2 regions of the Caballeronia sp. HLA56 genome follow, and region 2 is predicted to be linked to the other one. Evidence: predicted binding sites of a transcription regulator. Region 2 holds the regulator's gene; the other holds the start of a gene.
The links. Region 2 encodes FNR, which switches genes on or off when oxygen is low (the NO sensors DNR and NnrR bind a similar motif). Its sites were predicted from a motif close to TTGATNNNNATCAA; they were not measured.

Region 1: ACYQ47_RS03590 (OmpW/AlkL family protein) is a predicted target of FNR. The motif match lies at 5,642-5,655, and genes of this name have one in related genera.

What each region holds. Positions count from the first base shown of each region.
Region 1 is NZ_BAAHOB010000001.1:763,668-775,801, reverse strand. It holds gene ACYQ47_RS03630 (fimbrial protein) at 1-631, shown strand, start outside; gene ACYQ47_RS03625 (NAD(P)/FAD-dependent oxidoreductase) at 728-1,783, shown strand; gene ACYQ47_RS03620 (extensin-like domain-containing protein) at 1,822-2,532, shown strand; gene ACYQ47_RS03615 (HD domain-containing protein) at 2,543-3,232, opposite strand; gene ACYQ47_RS03610 (hypothetical protein) at 3,256-3,390, opposite strand; gene ACYQ47_RS03605 (GlxA family transcriptional regulator) at 3,546-4,514, shown strand; gene ACYQ47_RS03600 (hypothetical protein) at 4,632-5,129, shown strand; gene ACYQ47_RS03595 (hypothetical protein) at 5,247-5,528, opposite strand; gene ACYQ47_RS03590 (OmpW/AlkL family protein) at 5,760-6,377, shown strand; gene ACYQ47_RS03585 (hypothetical protein) at 6,578-7,138, shown strand; gene ACYQ47_RS03580 (GFA family protein) at 7,379-7,783, shown strand; gene ACYQ47_RS03575 (zinc-binding alcohol dehydrogenase family protein) at 7,788-8,798, opposite strand; gene ACYQ47_RS03570 (NAD-dependent protein deacetylase) at 8,907-9,794, shown strand; gene ACYQ47_RS03565 (aminotransferase class V-fold PLP-dependent enzyme) at 9,839-11,083, opposite strand; gene ACYQ47_RS03560 (methyl-accepting chemotaxis protein) at 11,348-12,134, shown strand, end outside.
Region 2 is NZ_BAAHOB010000004.1:548,845-560,978, forward strand. It holds gene ACYQ47_RS18510 (IS6 family transposase) at 101-835, shown strand; gene ACYQ47_RS18515 (ATP-binding protein) at 896-1,237, shown strand; gene ACYQ47_RS18520 (universal stress protein) at 1,323-1,820, shown strand; gene ACYQ47_RS18525 (PAS domain-containing sensor histidine kinase) at 2,078-3,373, shown strand; gene ACYQ47_RS18530 (response regulator) at 3,370-4,023, shown strand; gene fnr (fumarate/nitrate reduction transcriptional regulator Fnr) at 4,214-5,002, shown strand; gene ACYQ47_RS18540 (hypothetical protein) at 5,116-5,418, opposite strand; gene ACYQ47_RS18545 (potassium channel family protein) at 5,612-6,442, opposite strand; gene ACYQ47_RS18550 (universal stress protein) at 6,565-6,912, opposite strand; gene ACYQ47_RS18555 (hypothetical protein) at 7,006-7,236, shown strand; gene ACYQ47_RS18560 (zinc-dependent alcohol dehydrogenase family protein) at 7,293-8,333, opposite strand; gene ACYQ47_RS18565 (universal stress protein) at 8,563-9,402, shown strand; gene ACYQ47_RS18570 (sensor histidine kinase) at 9,616-10,359, shown strand; gene ACYQ47_RS18575 (PHA/PHB synthase family protein) at 10,567-12,134, shown strand, end outside.

The sequences.
Region 1 (12,134 bases), on a different contig from region 2:
TTCGTATTCATACAGCTACAACGCATGTGCTGGTTGCAACTACGGAACGGGCTATCTGCAGGTTCAGGTCGATCTCGTCGTGACGGGTCCGATCTCCAACTTCGGCGTCAACGCACTTTCCTATAACGTCGCGCCGTGGGTCGTCTTTTCGGGCGGTGGAAGCTCGATCAATGCTGCCAATCTAACCGTGAGCGCGTCGCTCAACATCCCGGCATGCAGCGTCACCACGAGCTCGATTGGAGTGACCCTGCCGATGATCTCTTTCGGCAACGCCGCCAGCGGAGCCGCGAGAGGCGCAACTTCCATCGACCTTAAACTCAACTGCGCGCCGGGCGCCAAGGTGGCCATCACCCTGACGGACGCATCCAATACCGCCAATCGATCCAACGTGTTGAGTCTTCAGACCGGGTCGACTGCATCCGGCGTCGGGGTGCAGATTCTCTACGGTGGAACGGTGGTGTCCTACGGTTCCGATACCTCTTCATGGGGGAACAACAACCAGTTCTTCATTGGCACTTCGACGGGTGGCTCGATGGATGTGCCGCTATCTGTTCAGTATGTTCGTACGGCCGGAGCGCTCGTTCCCGGGACGGTGAAGGCGCTGGCCACGTTCACGATGTCTTATCAGTAGGCCATACTTGGCGAAAGGGTATTCGTTGTCGCCTGTAATGCCTTTCTGTATCGTAATTCGACGCAACGATCGGACCATGAACAACCGGACCCTGCAATGAACGATCACGCCATCCACACCACCGACGTCCTCATCGTCGGCGCAGGCCCCGTCGGGCTTTTCGCTGCCTTCGAAGCCGGCGTGCTCGGCCTTTCGTGCCAGATTGTCGACACGCTCGGGCGCATCGGCGGGCAATGCATCGAACTTTATCCCGACAAGCCGATCTACGACATTCCCGCCGTTCCGTCGTGCACCGCGCGCGAACTCGTGGATCGTCTGCTCGAACAGATTCGTCCGTTCGACGTGCCGATCCACCTCGATCAGCGCGTGATATCGGTGGCGCAACGCGAGGATCATCGCTGGACTGTCGAGACCGAGCAGGGCATGCGTTTCGATGCCGCCGCCATTCTGATCGCCGCGGGCAATGGCGCGTTCGTGCCGCAGCGCCTGCAAGTGCCGCAAGCGGACGCGCTCGAAGACAACGGCGTGCACTACAGCGTCGCGCGTCTGGCAGATTTCGCGGACCGCGAGGTCATCGTCGCGGGCGGCGGCGATTCCGCGCTCGACTGGGCGCTGGCTTTGCGCGGCGTCGCGAAGAAGCTCACGCTGGTGCATCGGCGTAACGGATTTTCGGCGGCGGCGGCATCCGTGGCGGCAATGAAGCGCGCCGTGGAGGCGGGCGAGATGGCGTTCGTCGTCGGCATGATCGATTCGCTCGACGCGCCCGGCAACACCTTGCGCGGCGTGCGTATCAAGCACGTTGACGGCACCACCGATCTCGCCGCCGACAAGCTCGTCGCGCTGTATGGCCTCGTGGCGGATCTCGGGCCTATCGCCCAATGGAACCTGGATGTGCGCGGCGGACGCATCGAAGTCGATACCTCGTATTACGAGTCGTCGCGGCCGGGCATTTTCGCGGTCGGAGATATCGCCAACTATCCGAACAAGCAGAAGCTCATCTTGTCGGGCTTTCACGAGGCATCGCTCGCATTGCGCAAGGCTTACTCGTACGCTTACCCCGACAAGAAGCGCGTGCACATTCATTCGAGTTACGACGCGAAGCTCGCACAGCGCGTGCAGTCAGGCGGCACGCACGCGGCGGAAGGGAGCTGACAGTTGCGCGTCGATCCGCTTCGACCAGGGCGCGCGTCTTGATCGGTCGATTCGTCGCGTGGCTGCTGCTGGTGGCGTGCGTCGCGGCGCTCGGCCTGGGCTATGCGGTCTATGCGCGCCGCATTAGCGTACCCGCGCAATACGATCCTTTCACGCCGCTCGATGTTCGCGCGCCACCCGACTTCTTCACCACGTTCCGACGTTGGCGCACGCTGCACGACGCCGACATGTGCCGGGCCGCGCTCGAACAATCCGGGCTCGACTATCGGCCGATGGCGGATTCATCGGCCCCCGGCGGCTGCGGACTCAAGGACGTGGTGCGCGTGACGCAATCCGCCGAAGTTCGCTACAGCTCGCCGTATCTCGCCACGTGTCCGCTCGCGCTCTCGATGGCGTTCTTCGAGCATCGATACCTGCAGAGCGCCGCCGTCGAACTCTTCGGCGAACGCGTGACGCGCATCGAGCATGTTGGCAGCTACGCGTGCCGCAACGTGAATCATCGGCAAGACGGCGCGCTGAGTCAGCATGCAAGCGCCAATGCCATCGACCTCACGGGTTTCGTGCTCGCCGACGGCAAGCGCATCACGCTCGCGCGCTGGGACGATTCTGCATCGCCCGAAGCGAGCTTCCTGCGACGCGTCCACGAAGGCGCATGCCAGTCGTTCGACACGACCCTCGGCCCCGATTACAACGCGCTCCACAAGACACACTTTCACGTCGACATGGGCCCGTATCGCATCTGCCGCTGATGCGTTCACGTCACGCGTGCTGATGCGCCGGATTACGGCAGGTCGAATGATCGTGAGGACCATCGCTCCATGCCGAGCCGAGGATGATGCTGCAGAAGTTCAGCCGCTTGTAGTTCGGGTCCTTCAGCGCGAGCACGTCTGCTTTCACGTTGCCAAACGTCGTTTCGGGCTTTTTGATGGTGCCTTGCGCGAACGCATCGATGATGCCTTCCTTGAAATTCGCTTCCCGCGGATGTGCCGCCACCACGAGCCGGCGCTGATCCGCCGTGAATTCGTCGTAAGCAAGCCCGAGCACGTCCATCTCAACGCCTGCCGTCACGAGCGCGACGACCGGCTTCTTGTACTGCGGAATGCCCGGCGTCGTGTGCAGCGCGATGGCATCCCATACTTGTTCGATCTCACCTTCGCCGATGCCGTAGCCGAGCAGGAAGTCGCGCGCCGCATTCGCGCCATCCACTTCGAAGCGGTCGTGCGCGCTGCTGTAGGCATCGACGAGTCCCATGTCATGGAACATCGCGCCGATATACAAGAGTTCCGCGTCATACTTCAGCTGCTTGCGTTCGCCCGCGAGCGCACCGAACAGGAACACGCGGCGCGAGTGGTGATAGAGCAAGTCGGGTTCCGTATCGCGCACGAGTTGCGTGGCTTCGCGCGCCATCTTGCTGTCGGGAATGCGGATGCCAGCGATGATTTCGTTCATTTCAATTACTCCTTGAAGGTTGTTTAACTGATATGGCTCGGCGAGATGGGATCGCTTGCCGGAAAAGTTTCGGCCAGCGCTTCATCGAGCAGATACTCCTGCAAGTCGGCATGCGCGCCGCGTTCGATATCGACGCGGGTGTTTGCTGATGTGTCCATTGCACTCGCCTCCGTGGCGTGAGACATTGCGTTTCGATGAGTATCAGTGTCGGCAAAACGCGCGGTCGCGACAATGAAAACGACGCGTCGAACTCTGCCAGTCGCACGCTGTCTTCTGCCATGTGTTTTCAACGAGCTAAAAACCGCCTTCGCCGATGCCCACCGTTGCCCTCGCGATCTTTCCCGGCGTGCAGGCGCTGGACGTAGCCGGCCCCGTCGATGTCTTCGCGGAAGCCAATATGTTCGTGCCCGCCGCCGATGCCTACGCAATCACGCTCGTCGGCCCCGAAGCGCTTGCGGTGCGCGCATCGAACGGCACGCGGCTGTTGGCGGACGTCTCATGGCATGAAGCGCGCGGGCGCTACGACACGGCGCTCGTCGCGGGCGGTCCGGGTCTGCCTTTCGACGAACCCGATCCCGATCTCACCGCCTGGCTCGCCGATGTCGCCGCAAAATGCGAGCGTTACGGCTCGATCTGCACGGGCGCGTTTGCGCTGGGTCATGCCGGTCTGCTCGACGGGCGCGGAGTGACCACGCACTGGCAGAATGCGCCGCGTCTGGCCGAGCGCTTTCCACAGGCGCGCGTGGAGCTGGATCGCATCTATATGCGCGATGGGCGGCTCGTGACGTCGGCCGGAGTGACGGCGGGTATCGATGTGGCGCTCGCGCTCGTCGCGGAAGATCACGGGGCGCGCGTGGCGCTTGCGGTGGCGAAGCGCCTCGTCGTGTTCGCGCAGCGGCGCGGCGGACAGTCGCAGTTCAGCCCTTATCTGAGCGCGCCTGCCGACGAGACATCGCCGGTGGCGAAAGTGCAGGGTTACGTGATGGAGCACATCGGCGAAAGGCTCGCAGTGTCGCAACTCGCAAAGGTCGCGGGCATGAGCGAGCGCAATTTCGCGCGGGCCTTCGTGCAGCTCGCGCAGATGACGCCGCACGAGTTCGTCGAGCGCGCGCGGGTCGATGCTGCGCGCAACGCGCTCGAAAGCACGGATACGCCGCTCAAGACCATGGCCTACGAATGCGGCTTCGGCACCGCGGACCGCATGCGCCTCGTGTTCATGCGGCGGCTCGGGGTATCGCCGAACGACTATCGGCTGAGCTTCAGGACACGCTTTTCAAAGTGATGGAACAGGCGTCGCCGTGCGTTCGTTAAAATTGGGATGACGAGGCGTGCCGCTGTTGCGGCTTTTCTTGCTGCGGGCACGCTGCATCGCAAACTAAATCGACAGACGGAAGATCGAATGACGACACAAGCGTCCCCCGTGCAGGACCCCTTCGAGCGGCGCGCATTGCTGCTGCATCTCGGCGATGTGCTGGAAACCGTGTTCTGCCTGAGTCAATGCGTCGATGACTATCCGAGCATCGCCGATGCGGTGCGTGGTAACGATGCGCTCGCGGACTTCACGCTGCTTGGCTTCGTCGCGGGCGACATGACGCCGCGCGAGTTCATCCGGCGCGCGTCGGGCGCGTTTTTCGTGTGGCCCAAGGCGCTGCTCGACGAGACGCTCAATCGGCCGATGCTCGCGAATACCGTGAGTCACGATCTATTCGAAGACAACGCGAAAGGCTGGGATGCGTATGTCGAGGAACGACGCCGCGAGGTGGTTTGGTTTGCCGAGGACTTGCCGGAGGTCGAGCAGAACACAGCGTCATTGGATGCAGCCGAGTCCGGCGATTCAGCGAAGACGTCGCGGTATGCGACTTGGCCGTGGCCGGATAAGGCGAAGGATGCGTCATAGCGTGCCAAGCAATGGTCGAGCGGGGCGAGGACATTGGCAGCCTGTTCGTAACGCATCGAGGCGCGCGGACCTACGAACACGCCCGCGTTCTGCGATCGTCCCAACCCCGCACGAAGCTCAGGGCTTCTTGCTCATACTGCCCGCGCCCGCATCCATCCCCAAGCCATTCGGCCGATCCGGCGCCGGTCCCTTTCCCGCCGAGGTCTTGCCCGGCGTCGTCTTGAGCGCATCGCTCGCCGATGCCGCCGCCGCGGCAGGTGGCGTCGAGCTGTGTTCCTGATAAGCCGGAGTACTGTCGTAGTGCAGCTTGTTTGGTTGCTGGGCGCTTGCCACGACTGCGATCGTGCCGCCGAGCAGTATCCCCGCCGTGCGGCTGAGTGCGCCGATTATCGGTTTCATGTATCGCCTCCCGTTGTTGTGCGCCTGATTGTAGCCAGCAAACAACGGACCCGCGAACATAGCTTGTTCTCGCGCAAAGTCCCCCGCAGGAGAGCAGACGACGGCGTCTTGCCTTGACGCGCATCAACGCCGGGCGGTGCTGCGCTCGGGACAATTCCTGTGCAGGACATCGATCCAGAACAGGGAAAACCAGCAATGAAAACAGTGAAAGCAGGCATTAGCGCCATCGTCATGGCATGCGCGGCATTGTGCGCGGGCATGGCACACGCGGCGGAAGATTCGTCGTCGAACGTTTCGATGAGCGGCATCCATGCAGGCGATGTGCTCGTGCGGTTGCGCGCCATCAGCATCGAGCCGCAAGTGAGCGCGGGCGGGGCGCTCGGCACGCTCAACACCAACGTGAACAACTCCATCGTTCCCGAACTCGACTTCACCTACATGATTCGCGACGACATCGGCGTCGAGCTGATTCTCGCGACCTCGCGGCATCAGGTGACATCGAGCATAGGCGGGCTCGGCGGCGTGGGCGTGTTGCCGCCGACCTTGCTGTTGCAATACCACTTCAATCATGCGGGACGCGTGCGGCCCTATGTCGGCGCGGGTATCAACTACACGCTCTTCTACAACGACAAACTGAAAGCGGGCGACGCCGATGTCTCCATCAAGCACAGCAGCTTTGGCCCCGCGCTTCAGGCGGGCGTCGATGTGCAGGTCGCGAAGAATCTGTTCGTCAACGCGGACGTCAAGAAGATCTGGATGCGCACGAGCGCGTCGGCGGGCGGCGTCGATCTTGGCTCGCTCAAGATCGACCCGTGGGTGTTCGGCGTTGGCGTGGGCATGAAGTTCTGAGGGAGAAACAGGCGGCGACCGACCCGTTTTATCGAAAATTGGCGGATGAAGCCGGTGCTTCTGGCGTGGAACACTTTGCCGGCACGGTATTCTTGCAGCAGGCCCGGCGCAGACGCGCGCGGTCACCTGCCGCCTGAGGCCGGCGTGACCCCGTGCGCGCTGCAACGACTAATAACACCGCATCGGGGAAACGCAAGCCAATGAGACCTTCCACTTACGCGGGATTCGCTTTGCTCGTCAGTTGTGGCGCGGCCTTCGCGCAACAACCGCTCGCCTTGCCCGGCCGCAGTCAGAGCACGGGGCAGCAGAGCGTCGACAACGCGGCCTGCTACGCCTATGCCAATCAGACGACCAAGGTCGTGATGGCGCGCGAGCCGCAGACCGCACCCAAGAACAACGCCATCGAGACGCGCACGCTCGGGGCTCCGCGCCCGGTCGAGCCGCCGTTGCCGCCGGTTGCATCGGGCGCGCTGGCCGCGTCGGCGGCGCCGGCATCGGGCGCATCCGCGACGATGGCGGGCCGGCCCGCAGGCGCTTCGGCGACGGTTGCCGCGGGCGCATCGGCGCCGATGGGCGCATCCGGAGCCGCGGTCGCTGCAGGTGCTTCGGGCGCATCGGGCGCCGTGGCGGCTTCGGGCGCATCGGATGCAAATTACGCCGAGATGAAAATGCCGCCGATGCCGCCGCCCGAGCCGCCAATGGTGCGCTACTGGCGCGCGTACGGCGAGTGCATGCAAAATCGCGGTTACTACGTTCGCTGAAGCCAAGGGCCGTCGATGAGCGCATTCGATCGAGTGCGCTCGTTGCATCGGCTAATGCAGGGCGCTTGTCGCGCTCGTGGCTATACGGCTGAAGCAGACGGTGAAAGAGTATTCAACTCTTGCGGACGCGGCCAGACAACACGGCCCAGGCAGTCTGCATCTTGCGACCTACGCTCATAACGAACGCGCCCGAGGGCCAAGCGAATAGAAGCTCCTTGCAGCGCGAAACGGAGACTTCAGATGAACGCCATGACGTCCCTTCACGAAGGCCAATGCGCGTGCGGCGCGGTGCGCCTTGCGGTTTTCGCGCGGCCGCTGCAAGTCAATCTCTGCCACTGCATGACATGCCGCCGCATTCACGGCGCGCCGTTCGGCGTCTATGCCATCTTCGAGCGCGACGCCGTGCAGATCACGGGCGATACCGTCGCGTGGCAAAGCTCGGAGACCGGGCATCGGCATCATTGCCTGACATGCGGCTCGCCTATCTATCTCGCCTTCGACGGCGTGCCGGAAATCGAAGTGCCAACCGGCATCTTCGACGAAACCGGCCTCTTTCCGCCCACTTACGAAATCTGGTGCAAAAACGCCGAGCCGTGGCACGACGCGCAGGGCAGGCCGCGCTTCGCGCGCGGCCGACAGAACTAGTTCATCAGCACTCGACGATTGCCTTCACCACGCCCGCCTTCGGGTCGAGTAGCGACGAGAAGCGCTCGGGCACGTCGGCGAGCGTGAGCCGGTGGGTGTTGAGCGCATCGGTCGGCACTTCGCCGCGACGCATGGCATCGAGCACGGTCTCGAAGTCCTCGGGCGTTGCGTTGCGGCTCGCGAGCAAGGTTGCTTCGCGCTTGTGAAACTCGGGATCGGCGAACGAGATGCGGTCCGGCACGATGGACACCAGCACGTACTTGCCGCCATGCGCGATGAATTCGAAGCCGCGTTCCATTGCGCGCGAGTTGCCCGTGGCATCGAAGACGACATCGAAGAATTCGCCGTTGGTGAGGCTCGACAACTCTTCCTTGTCGCGCTCGCCGATTTGCACGGTCGCGTCCGCCTTCAACTCGCGGCGGCAGAAGTTCAGGCGATCTTCACGCGTGTCGAGCGCGGTCACGTTTGCGCCGCGCAGACGCGCAAAGGTGATCGCCGCCATGCCGATCGGCCCCGTGCCGACGACCAGCACGCGTTGTCCCGGTTGCACATCCGCGCGGCGCACCGCATGCGCGCCGATCGCGAGGAATTCCACCATCGCGGCCTGATCGAGCGTGACGCCTTCGGCCTTGTGGACGAATTGCGCGGGGAGGTTCAGATACTCCGTGAACGCGCCGTCGCGATGCACGCCGAGCACCTGAATGTTCACGCAGCAATTGGTTTTGCCCTGGCGGCATGCAATGCACTTGCCGCACGACAGATAGGGCATGACATAGACGGTGTCGCCCGCCTTGAGTCCGCTCGATGCATCCGCCTCTTCGATCACGCCGGAGAGTTCATGCCCCATCACGCGCGGATACGACAAGAACGGCTGATTGCCGGTGAAGATATGCAGGTCGGTCCCGCACACGCCGACGCGCTTCACGCGCAGCAGCACCTCGTTGTCGCCGCGCGCGGGCTTCTCGCGCTGTTCGGCCTTGAGGGTTCCGGGGGTTTCGCAGATGACGGTCAGCATGGCGTGTCTCTTTATGTGGTTCGTGTGGGGGCGGCAGCGCATTAATTTAGCGATACGCGGCGATCTGGTCAAGCCAATTTTGATATTCGATAAAGTGGTAAGGCCGGATTGTGCGTCAGCGCGGCGGCGCGTTTCGCCTTATATTCTGAGCATCTCAATAAGGTTTCAGGACGGCACGTGCTTGCACTTCAGGATTTTGTCGAGCGGCATCCGCGGCTATTCGTGCTGTCGGGCGCGGGTATCAGCACCGAGTCGGGTATTCCCTGTTATCGCGATCGCGAGGGCCAGCGCACGGGCCGTCAGCCGATTCTGCTGAAAGAGTTTCTAGGCAACGACTACGCGCGCCGCCGTTACTGGGCGCGCAGCCTGATTGGCTGGCCGGTGGTGGCGGATGCGCAACCGAACGCGGCGCATCACGCCGTGCGGGCGCTGGCGGCGCGTTCGCGGGTGCATCGGCTGGTGACGCAGAATGTCGATGGCTTGCATACGCGTGCTGGAAATCCCGATGTCATCGAGCTGCACGGCAATCTCGGCCGCGTGCGCTGCATGGCTTGCGGCGCGGCGCTTACGCGCGTGGCGGTGCAGCGGATGCTGGAAGAAGCGAACCCGGATTTTACGAATTACACGGCGCCGTCGGTGCCGGATGGCGATGCGCAAATCGAGAATATCGACTTCGCTTCGTTCAATGTGCCGGGCTGCACGCGTTGTGGCGGCGTGCTCAAGCCGGACGTGGTGTTCTTCGGCGAGAGCGTGCCGCGCGCGCTGGTGCAGGACGCGGCAAGCTCGCTCGAAGCCGCCGACGCGATGCTCGTGCTCGGGTCATCGTTGATGGTGTATTCGGGCTATCGATTCTGCGAATGGGCGGCGAAGAGCGGCAAGCCGATTGCGGCGGTCAATATTGGCAAGACGCGCGCGGATGCATTGCTTGCGTTAAAGGTCGAGGCGCCTTGTTCGGAGACGCTCGAGGCGTTGATCGAGGGGTTGGATGGGGGGTGAGCGGGGACGCTCGATGCGTTGAACGAGCGTTCCCACGTGTCCACTCAGCCCGCTTCACCCGTCATCGAATCGATCCCCTCCAGCAACCTCTCCGCCTGCTCCATCCGCGTAAAAACCCCCGGCGTCACACGCACGACATCGCTTGCATCCGGAATCGGCCGCGCGACCGTGAACACGCCAAACCTGTCCTTCAACGTCTTCACGATGACATCGCTCGCCAGTCCTTCTATGCGAAACGCAGTGATACCCGCCGTCATCGATGCATCCGCTGGCGTCATGACCCGCACGCCCGGCAGCGCGCGCGCCGGTTCGGCCCAGGCGTCGCGCAAGGCCCGCAGACGCGCTTCCTTCGAGCGCGCGCCAATGCGCTGATGCAACTCCAGCGCCGCCGGCAACGTGAGCCAAGCCGCGAAGTTCGGCGAACCCGTGTGCACGCGCGAACGGATATCGTCGGCGGGCCAGGTCGTATCGCCGAGATAGCAACTAATTGAACCGAGACGCTCTTTCTTGATGTAGATCGCCCCGCAACCGAGCGGCGCGCCAATCCACTTGTGCAGATTCAACGCGACAAACGGCGCGTCGAGCGTCGGCACGTCGAAGTCGAGCATGCCCCAGGAATGCGCGGCATCGACGATCACGTCTGCGCCCGCAGCTTTCGCGAGCGCCGCGATCTCGCGAACCGGCGGCACCAGCCCCGTCGCAAAACAGACATGCGACAGCAGCACGAGCTTCGTGCGCGGATGCGCTTTCAACGCCGACGTGTAAGCGTCGAGCACGGCCTCGCGCGTGGCAGGCTCGGGCATCGTCATGCGCACCGGCTCGACGCCGCGCCGTTCGCGCAGCCATTCCATCGCATCGCGTCCGCACGGGTAGTCGAGGTTGCTGTAGAGCACGGTATCGCCCGGTTCGAGGCCGTTATAGCCGCTGATGAGCGCAAGCAGCGCCTCGGTCGCGTTGCGCGTGAGCTCGATTTCATCGGCGGAACAGCCCATGGCGCCAGCAAGACGCTGACGCAGGCCATCGTGGATCGTCATCCAGTGCGGACGCACGAGCAGCGTGGTTTCGCGGTTCAGGCGATCGATCCAGTAATGGAACATCGACTTCACCGGCTCGGCCATGGCGCCCCAGTAGCCGTTTTCCAGATTGATCAGGTCGTCGGACTGTCTATACAGCCCGCGCACCGCGTCCCACCAGTTTTTGGCATGAGCGATGTTCGTGGCAGGCGCGAGGGGTAACGCGGCCAGGGCGGCGTTGAATTCAGGCGTGCGGAAGTCGAGATGTTCGGTCATCGGTCTTTTGATCGCGTGAGGAGCATCAAGTATCGCCGATGAAGTATCGATTGGACAAAGTTACCGCCGTTGCGACGAAGGTATGGACAAAATGCCGACTAATCGTATTTCCGCCCCTTCAGACTTCGCAACCGCCCGCCGTAATAGTTCCTAGAGCGCCAAGCCCCGGATGAGGGCAAACGTTCGCTTGTACGCCGCGCAAGGCGCACGAGTCGAACATACGACGCCGAAACAGTTCCACGAACTGACTGAGAGAACCTTCAAATGAACTTTAGAAACATCACGATCAAGAACAAACTGGTCGCCGGCTTCGGCATTCTTGCCGTCCTCGTGGTGCTCGTCGCAGGCATGTCGCTGCGCTCGCTTTCCCAGGCGACCGACGGCTTCGCGAACTACGTCAACGGCATCAACGCGCGCGCCGATGTGGCCAGTCAGTTGCGCACCGCGGTCGATCGCCGCGCCATTGCCGCACGCAATCTCGTGCTCGTCAGCAAGCCCGCCGATCTCGAATTGGAAAAAGCCCAGGTCACGCGCGCTCACGAAGACGTGCAGGCGCGCCTGAAACAACTCAAGGACATGATCGCCTCGGCGAGCGACACGAGCGAGAAGGCCCGTGGCCTTGTCGCCGAAATGGCGCGCGTGGAAGGCTTGTACGGCCCGGTGGCGACGGATATCGTCGGCCTCGCGCTCGCCGGCAAGCACGACCAGGCGATCTCCAAGATGGACGACGAATGCCGTCCGCTGCTCGCCCAACTGGTCAAGGCCACCGACGACTACGCGAGCTACACGGCCACGCGTCGCGAAGAGATCGTGCGTGATTTCGAAGCTCAGTACGAGATGCAGCGCAACGTGCTGATCGCGCTGTGCTCGTTCGCCACGCTGTTCGCGGTGGCCGCGGGCTTTGCGATCACGCGTTCGATCACCCGGCCTATCGAGGACGCAGTCGAGATCGCGCAAACCGTGGCGCGTGGCGACTTGCGCAGCACGATCATCGCCGATTCGAAGGACGAGACTGGCGACTTGCTGCGTGCGCTTGCCGAGATGAACGAAC
Region 2 (12,134 bases):
GTAGGCGGGATGCAGATAGTCGATCTCGAGTGCTAGCAAGCCGGCATAGCCGTGCTTACGACGTTGTCAGGTTGGAGAGCCGGTCACGTAAGATGGCGTGATGAAGAACTCAAAATCGCTCTATCGCGGTCACCGTTTTCCGGCCGAAGTCATCAGTTGCGCCGTGCGTTGGTATTTCCGCTTCCAGTTGAGCCTGCGCGACATTGAGGAGTTGCTCTATGAGCGCGGTGTGATCGTGACTTACGAGACGATCCGATGCTGGTGCGATAAATTTGGCAAGGGCTTTGCCCACCGGGTGAAAGCAGCGCGACGCAAACCAGGTAGCACATGGCACCTCGACGAGATGTTCGTCACGCTACGTGGAGAGCCGTACCTGTTGTGGCGTGCGGTGGACGAGCATGGCGCCGAACTCGACATCCTGGTGCAAGAGCGGCGAGACAAGGCCGCCGCCAAACGCTTCTTCAAGCGTGTGCTGCGCTCCAACCCAGTGCCGCGCAAGATCGTCACCGATCAGTTGCGCAGCTATGCGGCGGCAAAAGCCGAGATCCCGGAACTTGCGAAGGTGAAGCACGTATTCGTCAAAGCTGCAGCTCGACTGAACAACCGCGCCGAGAACAGCCACCAACCGACGCGCGAACGCGAGCGACGCATGCGCGGCTTTCGCGATCCTAAAAGCACACAGGAATTTCTCTCGTGCTTCGGACCGATCCGGCAACATTTCGCGCTCAAGCGGCATCTGCTGCGTGCTTCACTCTATCGCAAGCAACTCGCAGCCCGCTTTGTTGCATGGCGCGAACTCGCCGAACTTGCCCAAAATCCGACGACCGCTTTCTGATAGTCGTCACCCCTGCCGTCGTGCCGCCGCATTCTCGGTAACCTGACAATGCCGCGCTGCATGCTGTCCATCAAGGACGACGGACGCGGCGCGCAGCCCAACGCGGCCCGAGCCGCCAATACATTCGGCCTGCTCGGCATGGGCGAACGTGTACGCCAAATGAACGGTGTCGTCACATTTCGCGGCGCACCGGGCGATGGCTTTCGAATCGACGTCGAGATTCCGATGAGCGCGTTCGTTGCGGTAGCCGATCGCTCCGACGCGCGCATGCCGGCGCTGACACGGAGCAATCCGCTTCGGCAAGAATCTTCCGGGCGGATTCCGCAGATCGACTCTAACGAGAGTCGCGCCACGCGCCTTGGAGCCAAGTCAACAGACCATGTAGCGAGTCTCGCCGTATGATCGCTTGATTTGAATCAAGGACGGACGCCCGGACATCCGTAGACTTGGCTTGCAGCAAGTTCAATCCTCTTCGAGGAAATTCGCCATGTACGCCCATATTCTCGCGCCGATCGACGGCAGCACCACCTCCTCGCATGCTTTCGACGAAGCCCTGAAAGTCGCGCGAGCCAACGACGCGATACTCCAGCCGCTCTATGTCGTTGATCCGCAGCCCCTCGCCTACGACACCACCGCCGCTTTCTACTCCGACATGCACGACGCGCTTCTCGAAGAGGGCCGACGCCTCATCGCACAAGCCACCGAGCGCATGAGCCGGGAAGGTGTGAAAGGAACGCCGCGCATCAGCGAAGTCGAGCTTACGGGTGACGACATCGCCCAGCGCATCGAGACTTGCGCGGAGGAATTCGGCGCGGACCTCGTCGTGATGGGGACGCATGGCCGGCGCGGCTGGCGACGTCTCGCGCTCGGCAGCGTCGCGGATCGGTTCATGCGACTGGCGCGCTGCCCGGTCATCCTCGTGCCGGGACGCGAAGCCGAAGCTCAGGCGAAGCCCAGGAAGCCGGCAGCGCGGTCAGCCGGTTGAGCGTCGCACAAATCTCGCGCGCGACTGCACGCTCTGAACACGTCACGCGGTTCGAATGGGCCTCGCCCGCCTCGGCACAGCGAATGCAGCCCGCTTGCGCGGCTTGGAGGATCGGTGATAATTGTTTAAACCTTCGTTCCCGTGGGGTCAGCCCACGTGCATCCGCAGACTATCGGTGGTCGTCATCCGGTCCTATGAGCAGAAACGAACGCCGACCCTCCACACTCATAAACGGTTCGCCCGGCTGGCGCACCGGTTTGCGCCATGGGATCGCGCTGGCGGCATTGGCCGGGGCGGCTTTGCTTGCCGCATGGTCGACCGGACTTCAACGCCTGTTGTCCGCTTGTGCGCTCAGCGGACTCGCGCAGTTCTGGTTGTGGGCGGGCGCGGTGACATCGGCCCTGCTGCTGGCCGCATCGATCCTGCTTTTCGGCGCGCAGCGCACCGCGCGCGCCTCGGCCGACCGGGCCGTTCTTGGCCAGAAGCGGCTGGAGGGTATCCTCCGCTCCACCACGGAGGCCATTATCACGGTCGATTCGACGCAGCGCATCGTGATGTTCAATCCGATGGCGGAGAAGGTCTTCCGCTGCAATCCGAGCGACGCGATAGGCGCGCCGCTGTCTCGCCTGATCCCCGAGCGTTATCGCGCGGGGCATGAGCGCCAGGCCAGGCTTTTCGAACGAACAGGCGTGTCGGATCGCCAGATGGGCGGGAGCCGCGTATTGCACGGGCTGCGCGCCGACGGCAAGGAGTTTCCTCTCGAGGCATCGATATCGCAGACCGAAGACGATGACGGCAAACTGCTCACCGTCATCCTGCGCGACGTGACCGAGCGCGTGAAAGCAGAAGCCATCCTCAGGCAATCGCGCGAGGAACTTCGCGCGCTTTCGGCGAATCTTCAGCAGATTCGCGAGCAGGAAAAGAGCCGGATCGCGCGTGAACTGCATGACGACCTCGGCCAGACGCTCAGCGCATTGAAGATGGAAATGTCCGTGCTCAAGGCGCGGCTCGACGCGCAGGGCGAGTTCGACGATGGCATCGCCGCCCAGATGCAGCGCATGCTTGGCCTGATCGACTGCAATATCGCGTCGCTCAGGCGCATCGCGGCGCATCAGCGGCCGGTCATGCTCGACGATCTCGGTTTGCCGGCGGCCATCGACTGGCTCGTCGAGGATTTCATTCAGCGCCACGGAATCGAGGTCAGGCACGAGTTCGACACCGGCGATCTCGCGTTCAATACGGACGCGGCGACCGCTGTTTTTCGCATCGCCGAAGAGGCGCTCACGAATATCGTTCGCCATGCGCACGCAAGCCGCGTCGATCTGTCGCTCAGCGCCGACCACGACAATTGCGTGCTGCGCGTGGGCGACGATGGAATCGGCGCTTCGGCCTTGCCATCGGCGAACGCGAAATCGTTCGGCTTGCTGGGCGTGCGCGAGCGTGCCAACGCGCTGGGCGGGCGCGTCCAGATCGATTCGATGCCGGAAAGCGGCTTCGTGCTGACCGTAGTTCTGCCGCGCGACGCCGTACGGGAAAAGGAATCGCAACCATGACGATAAAAGTGCTGCTCGCTGACGACCACACGCTGGTACGCGACGGACTGCGCCATATTCTCGCCGACGCGAGCGGCTTCGAGGTCGCCGGCGAAGCGAGCGACGCGGCCAGCACGCTCGATCTCGTTCGTTCGACGCCGGCGCACGTGCTGGTCCTCGATCTGTCGATGCCGGGCCGCAGCGGCCTCGATCTGCTCGGGCAGATCAAGGAGGAAAGGCCCGGCCTGCGCATTCTCGTGCTCACCATGCACGCGGAGCAGCAATACGCCACGCGGGCGTTCAAGGCAGGCGCATCCGGCTATCTCACCAAGGAAAGCGCGAGCGCGGAACTGGTCTCTGCCGTGACCAAGGTTGCCGCGGGCGGCGCGTACGTGAGCCTCGCGATGGCTGAACGCTTCGCGCAGAATCTGAGCGGGCGCGCCGACCTTCTACCGCATGAACACCTGTCGGACCGCGAATTCGAAGTGTTCCGGCGACTTTGCGCGGGCGAGTCCATCAATATGATGGGCGAGACGTTGTGCGTGAGCGCCAAGACGATCAGCACATACAAGGCGCGCTTACTCGAGAAAATGCAGATGTCGCATGAAGCGGCGCTCGTGCGTTATGCAGTCAAGCATAAGCTGTTCGACGACGAAGACAACAAAGTCTGACCGGCTTCTTGCGTGTCAGGATTTCCCTACACGCCTTCCCAAATCCCTACCGACCTTTCCATCGCTGCCGATTTAATTTCGAGATAGCGCGGCTGATAATCGAGGCATGGATTTATCTGCCGCGCATCGAGCTTTCGGGTCTCACGACATCCGGCTCGTACGCGAATCCTAAATTCGACAGGAGCCTCGCATGTTTCTCGAAAGCGAACACAGATCCATCGCCGTTCGATCTGAAGCGCCCGCGCCGCGCCGCGCTTTCCAGATCGCGGAAAGTTCCAGGTCCGCCGCGACACGCAACGGCGTGCGCTGCTCGACCTGTTCGACGCAGCGAATCTGCTTGCCGGGCGGGCTCTCGCGCGATGAATACGAGCGGCTCGATGCGATCATCTGCGCGACACGGACCGTACGGCGTGGCGAAACGCTCTACCGATGCGGCGACGCGTTCGGCAGCCTCTATGCCGTACGCAGCGGCTGCTTCAAGACCGTCGTCATGCATCGCGACGGCAACGGGCAAGTCACGGGCTTTCACCTGGCGGGCGACGCGCTCGGGCTCGACGGCGTGAGTTCGGAGCACCATAGCTGCGACGCCATCGCACTGGAGGACAGCGTGGTTTGCGTCATTCCGTTCGATCTGCTCGAACGGCTGTGCCGCGAGGTCAGGACCATTCAGCATCACGTGCACCGTCTGATGAGCAGCGAAATCGTGCGCGAATCCAGGCTCATGATGCTGCTCGGCACGATGTCGGCGGAACAGCGCGTCGCCGCGTTCCTGCTTAATCTCTCGTCGCGCATGAAAGCGCGCGGCTGTTCGCCGGCGCAGTTCGTGCTCCGAATGACGCGCGAGGAAATCGGCAGTTATCTGGGCCTCAAGCTGGAAACGGTGAGCCGGATGTTCTCAAAGCTGCATAAGGCTGGCGTGGTGGACACGCGAGGCAAGGAAGTGCGGATTCTGGATCGCGAGGGGCTCGAGCGGGTTTGAACGCCGCCTGGGATTAAAGAGAGGGACTGGCGCACGCGTGGAGCGCTCTTCTTGCGAGCGCCCGGCAGTATCCGCTCTGCGCATCCGGTGGGCCAACCCACATCGCTTCATGCTCAAGCGCTGCATCTCTGCCGAAGAAGGCGCACGGCATGCTCGAACACCTGATGAATCGCCACGCTCAAATCGGGACTCGAGATCCTTCCGGCCGGGACGACGTCGAATTCACGCGTCACCAGATCGAGCCGGGCATCGTAGAAGCAAATTCCGGACTGGTCGAGATGCGCCTCGATGCTCAAATGGCAGTTGGCGATGTCCTTTGCGACCCGTTCGAGCCGAACCAGACCAACGCCGGCTTCTCGCTCTACCTCATCGGCGCCGGCAAAGCCCAGACAGTCGATCTGCATTCCGAGGCCCATGGTCTTTCTCTCCCATTTTTCACGTTTCGAGCATGCGCTGCGGACCTGGCGCCTAACGGCGCTGCATGCTTCACATCCGGCGCGTCACCGGTCGACTTATCCAGGACGGCGTGCGATCAGGCTTCGACGATACCGGCGCGTTGGCGCCCCGGGTTTGATTTAACTCATCGGAATGCGACGCCGGCGCGCCGGCTCATCGGGGCGCGCGTTTGGCTGCATCGTAGCTCGTGGCGGCGTCGGCGCGAGAGAGCAGTTCGCGCAGCATGCGCAGGTCCTCCCGCATGCCCGCCACTTCCGTCTCAAGGCGCTTGATGTCTATGTGCATGTCCCGCCGAAGCTGCTTTTCTTCGTTGCCGATGAACAGCGCCGCGATGCTAGCGAAGGTGAACGAAAGCATGCCGTAACCCAACAGCACGATGAACACGGCGAAGACCCGCGAGGCCGGCGTCGTCGGGGCGATGTCGCCGTAGCCGACGGCCGCGCTGCTTTCGAAGGCGAGCCACAGACCGTCCGCATACGTCTGCACGCGCGGCTCGAGGCAATAGAAGCCGCCGCCCGCAAGCAAAATGAGCACCGCGGCGATCGACAGCAAGATCAGCAGGCGATGCGGGACGAAGAACGCTCGCAGTGTGAGCACGATGCGCAATGCGAGCGCGCCCATGAACAGGAGTCTCAGCACCCATCCGGGCGCCGACCAGGGTGCGGCGCTTGCAAACACGCTCAGTAGCGCGGCCAACCCGAGGCCCGCGTCCAGAGCGTTGCGATGCAGAAACGCCGCACGATGCCTAGTCAGTGCGAGCATGCGGCCCACCACGCCGATGCATGCAAAGCCTGCGAACATGTCAAGTCCGCGCGCCCAAAGCATCCCGACGGACGGCCCGATGAGTTCGAGGTAGAACGCTGGCACGAGAAGGAGCTGTGCGGCGAACAGCGGCCAGCGCATCAGATGCCAGGCGCGAATTGCGGCGGGTGCATCGTGCGTTTCGACGCCGCCCGCGCCCATTTCACACACCCAGTGTCCCATGTCGCGATAGTTTGGTTTCGAAGCGGTCCGATTGAAGTACCCTGGCCCGTAATACAGCGTCGCACGCCCTTTGCGATCGATCAGTTATCAATGAGGGCATGCACTCTCCCAAGTGCAAAAGCTCATGCCTGAGGACGTGAGCGGATCAGAAGCAAGGGGCATATCGAATTTCTCAAGAACGCCTGCACGACGCTGTCCTGCACGGGCCGCCGAAATCCGGCGCGGCCGTGCGTTTCACGGCGCAGCGCTGAAGGCATCGCGCAACCGGATCCGCGCTGCTTTGCGTTTCCAGCAGTTGCATCTCGCATTGCTTGCCCGCAGCGTGCAAATGCGTTGGGACGAGAGCGCCGCCGCGTACGGCACGAGACGATGTGAACCCGCGCGTTCGAGCACTTCGCGATGTGCGCCGCTCCGTCCAGCACGCGCTGCGAATCGCTCCCGTCGAGCGCAACCATGATTTTCCGGTACATGAAAGCTCCCCTTTGGACGGCAGGCTCAGATCACTGATTTCCAGATTGTCGATCCGTGCGAGTCTGCGCTCGATCTGCTCCACAAAGGTATCGATGACGCGCCGCTCATCGTCCGCGCGAAGCGTGCCTGTGATCGGGCAGCGCGCGATGGGCTGCTTGCCGACGAGCTTCTTCGTGTCTGCGAAGGCCGTGGGAGCAGCGCGCGCGTCGCGTGCAGAGGAAGGCCCACATGCGCTTGCGCCGGTTGACCCCGTCACCCGCGCGCGCACTGACGCGCTGACCGTGCCGGACCACACGGGCGTACCGATGATGACCACGTCGTAACGCGCCACATTTTCCGTTTGCTCTCGCCTTCTGCCGAGTGCGTCGCTTCGGGCGGTTCACGAGACCTCGATCAGGACCTTGAGCGCTCGAGTCTCCGCCGCGTTGCTGAAGGTCGCATACGCGTCCAGCACGTCATCCAGCCTGAAGCGGTGCGTGATGAGCCGCTGCGGAACCAGGCGGCCCGCGCGCACCGTCTTGAGCAGCATGGGCGTGCTCACCGTATCGACGAGCCGCGTGGTGATGGTGACGTTGCGGTCCCACAGCGTTTCGAGATGCAGATCGGCTTTCGCGCCATGCACGCCCACGTTCGCGACGGTCCCGCCTGCCGCGATGATCGACTGGCACAACTCGAAGGTCGAAGGCACACCGACCGCTTCCACGGCGCAATCCACGCCCGCGCCATCCGTCAGGCGCAAGACTTCTGCGACGGGTTCCGTCGGCCCGATATCGATGCACGCGGTCGCACCGAAAGTGCGCGCCACATCAAGACGATGCTTGTCGCGATCGATCATGATGATCTGCGCCGGCGCATAGAACTGCGCGGTGAGCAAGGCGGCAAGACCGATCGGCCCAGCGCCTACGATCGCGACCGTGCTGCCGGGCTGCACGCGGCCATTGAGCACCCCGCATTCGAAGCCCGTCGGAAGAATATCCGACAGCATGACGAGCGCCTCTTCTTCCACACCGGGCGGGATCGGGTAAAGGCTCGTATCGGCATGCGGAATGCGAACATACTCGGCCTGCGTGCCGTCGATGCGATTGCCGAGTATCCAGCCGCCCGTCGCGCAATGCGAATACATGCCGCGTCGGCATGCCGCGCACTTGCCGCAAGAGGAGATGCACGATATCAGCACGTGATCGCCCGGCTTGAATGCGGCGACGGCCGCGCCCACTTCTTCGACGATGCCGACACCCTCGTGTCCGAGCACGCGGCCGGGCTCGCAGCTCGGCACGTCGCCCTTGAGGATGTGCAGATCGGTGCCGCAGATGGTCGTTCGCGTCACGCGCACGATCGCATCCGTGGCGTTGGCGAGCTTCGGAACGGGGCGCTCGTCGAGCGACTTTTTCCCCGGGCCATGATAGACAAGTGCTTTCATCTTCGAACTCCTCGTGAGCGCATGACGTTGCGTCGACGCGACCATTGTATGACCCGGGCCGGCATCGGCGATTGACCTGAGTCAACGGAAGCGGACCACGGCGACGAAGCGCCGCGCCGTTGACCTGCATCAACCGGATCGCCGCGCCGCGTCTCTAGACTCATTGGCTGTGAGGATCCGTGCAATCGACGTGTTCACTTGCTTGCCCTTCGGTTCAAGGAGTGACGAGATGAGCTATAAGACTGTTCTCGTGCATCTCGACACCAGCGTGCGTGCGCATCCGAGGCTGGAAACCGCCTTGCAGCTCGCGAAGCGCTTCGACGCACACATCGTCGGACTATTCGCGATCTTCCAACCCGACCCGCGCGCGTTCGAAGTCATGGCGGGCACCGCCGGGTATTACGAGCAGCACGCAGCCATGCGGCGCGAAAGACGCGGCGCGATCGAGCGGCTGTTTCACGCGGAGTTGAAGCGCGCGGGCGTGCCCGGCGAATGGATCGAAACGACCGAGCCTGCGAACGTCGTGGTGCCGCGTCTCGCGCGCTGCGCGGATCTGGTAGTTGCGAGCCAGGACGATCCGGGAGATGCAGAAGCCTATGTCGGCGATCATTTTCCGGAGACACTCATCCTGTCTTCCGGGCGTCCGGTCCTGCTCCTTCCCTACACGGGCTTTTTCGCCGAGCCCGGCCGACATCCGATGATCGCCTGGAACGGCAGTCGCGAAGCGGCCCGAGCCGTTCACGACGCAATGCCCTTGCTCAAGACGGCCGAGCGCGTGTCGATTGTCAGAATCGGTACGGACCGGGGCGGAGCGCATGGCGAGCGCATTCCCGGCGCGGATATCGCGGTATGCCTCGCGCGGCACGGCGTGAAGGCCGAGATCTCGCCGAGCGTCGGCGCGACCGATGCCTCAGCCGGCGAGTTACTGCTCTCCCGCGCGGCCGATCTGAATGCGGACCTGGTGGTGATGGGCGGCCATGGTCACGCGCGCTGGCAGGAACTTGTGCTCGGCGGCGTCACGCGAACGCTCCTCGCGTCGATGACCGTTCCTGTGCTCATGTCTCACTGATCGGCCGGTTCGCCAATCCAGTTGAGAGCGGACGCGGCCGCCTGCATCACGAAACGATAGACCGGTCCCTATCGAATGTCCCCCGATCACTGGGGCCATTTTTGATTTGCGTCAGTGTTTCTTCGAGTTCGTTCCAGCCACAATGACCTGCCCGGAGAGCCGGCCATTGTGGCACCCGGTTCCCGCTCACTTCGGCGCGCGTCGAGGAAACGAATGAACGACAGGGAAGATTCGATCCAGCAAGAGCAGAAGCCGCGAACGCAAGAGCCGGCGATTTCCATACAGGCGGCGCGCGAAGACGAACGCAAGCGCATCGCGCGGGAGCTTCATGACGATCTTGGACAGAATCTCACCGCGCTCAAGATGGCGCTTGCGGACCTCGAGAAGCTGCTTTGCCAAAGCGGCATCATCACCGCTCCGGCATCGACGCGCGTCAGAGATATGGAATGCCTCATCGACTTGACGGTTGCGTCGCTGCGGCGTATTGCAAGCGGCATGCGTCCTCTTGCCTTCGAGACGCTGGGACTCGCCGCCGCGCTCGAAAGACTCGTCGAAGAGTTCGTGCAACGGTATGGCATCGACGTCGAGGCCCGCTTCAGCACCGATGACCTCAGCCTCGAACCGAGTGCCGACGAAAACTTGTTTCATATCGTGCAGGAGGCTTTGACCAACGTCGCACGGCATGCGTGTGCCGGCAAGGTCACCATCGATCTGAAACGTGCTGGAAACATCGGCATCCTGCATATTTCCGACAACGGGCAAGGAACAGCGCTTTCCCTGCTGGACGATGGAAGCTCGCTGGGGCTGATCGGCATGCGCGAGCGCGCCGATGAAATTAAAGGCACGCTGTCGCTCGACAGCGCGCCGAGCCGCGGTTTTCGCGTGCATCTCGCCTTCCCGATTCCATCCACGGAGGATGCGGTCTCTTCACCGATTTCACCCCTCGCGCAAAGGTAAGAACCGACGCGACGAACCGCTTCGCCGCAATCGTTGACTTGCGTCAACGCCACCGTCTTCGCAAGTCGCTACATTTTCTCTCGCAGCGCAACATAGTGCACGGTGCGCGATGTCAACCGCCATCGGCCGGTCTCAAAGAATCGGTCAGAGCGCGCACGCGAGCATGGCAAGACCTCTCCAGTATTCCAGAACGACAGGAAACGACGAATGGATGCCCGTCTCAGTTCCGCCCCGCCGGGGAACGCCTTGGTTCACGAAGATACACGGCGCAGCGAGCCTGAAGCACCGTTTCGGGCGCTGGATCATGCGAAGGAAGCAATGATCGCCCGAACGACGGCAGGACTGTCGCCGGCAGCACTGACGCTGGCGCTCGCGGACTGGTCCATCCATCTCGCCACTGCGCCCGGCAAGCGCATGGAACTGGCTGCGCTCGCCATGCAGAACGCCAGGAGTATCATCGACTACGTGCGTGACGTCGCAGCCGGGCTTTATGTCGCGCCGCTCGTCGACGCCACGCCGGGCGATAACCGCTTCACCGCTCTTGCATGGCAGACGGAACCGTACCGCCTGTGGCAGCAGAGCTTTCTGCTCGCGGAACAATGGTGGAACACGGCGACCCGTGACGTGCCCGGTACGACGCGTCATCACGAGGATGTTGTCTCGTTCGTCGCGCGCCAATGGCTCGACATCTTCGCGCCGACGAACTTCTCGTCGACGAATCCGGAGGTCTTCGAGCGAGCCGCTTCGACTTTCGGCATGAGCCTTCTGCAAGGCGCCGGCAACGCGGTGGAAGACGTTCTGCGTCAGGTGGCCGGGCAGCAGCCCGCAGGCGTGGATCAGTTCAAGGTCGGTGTCGATTTGGCCGTCACGCCCGGCAAGGTCGTGTTTCGCAACCATTTGATCGAACTGATTCAGTACAGCCCGGCAACGGCCAAAGTGCTCGGCGAGCCGGTGCTGATCGTGCCCGCGTGGATCATGAAGTACTACATTCTCGACCTGTCGCCGCGCAACTCGCTGATCCGCTATCTGGTGGGACAGGGCTACACGGTGTTTTGCATCTCATGGCGCAACGTCGGCGCGCAAGACCGGGACATCGGCCTCGACGACTATCGGCGACTCGGCGTGATGGCCGCGCTCGACAGCATCTCGGCAATCGTGCCGGGGCGGCGTATCCACGCCACGGGCTACTGTTTGGGCGGCACCCTGCTTGCGATTGCCGCCGCGGCGATGGCTGGCGCGGGCGACGAGCGGCTCGCATCAGTCTCGCTGTTCGCCGCGCAAACCGATTTCAGCGAGCCGGGCGAGCTGCAACTTTTCATCGACGACAGCGAAGTCTATTTCCTCGAAAGCATGATGTGGTCGGAGGGCTATCTCACGGCCGATCAGATGTCCGGCGCCTTCCAGTTGCTGCAGTCGAACGACCTCGTCTGGTCGCGCGTCGTTCACAACTATTTGCTTGGCGTGCGAGCGCCGATGATCGACCTGATGGCATGGAACGCCGACGCCACGCGCATGCCCTATCGCATGCATTCCGAATATCTGCGCAAGCTGTTTCTCGACAACGATCTTGCATGCGGTCGATATCGGGTCGACGGGCGGCCCGTCTCGATCCGCGATATTCGCACGCCGATGTTCGTGGTCGGCACGGAACGCGATCACATCGCGCCGTGGCACTCGGTATTCAAGATCCACAATCTCTCGGATACCGACATCACCTTCGTGCTGACGAGCGGCGGACACAATGCCGGGATCGTCAGCGAGCCGGGGCATCCCCA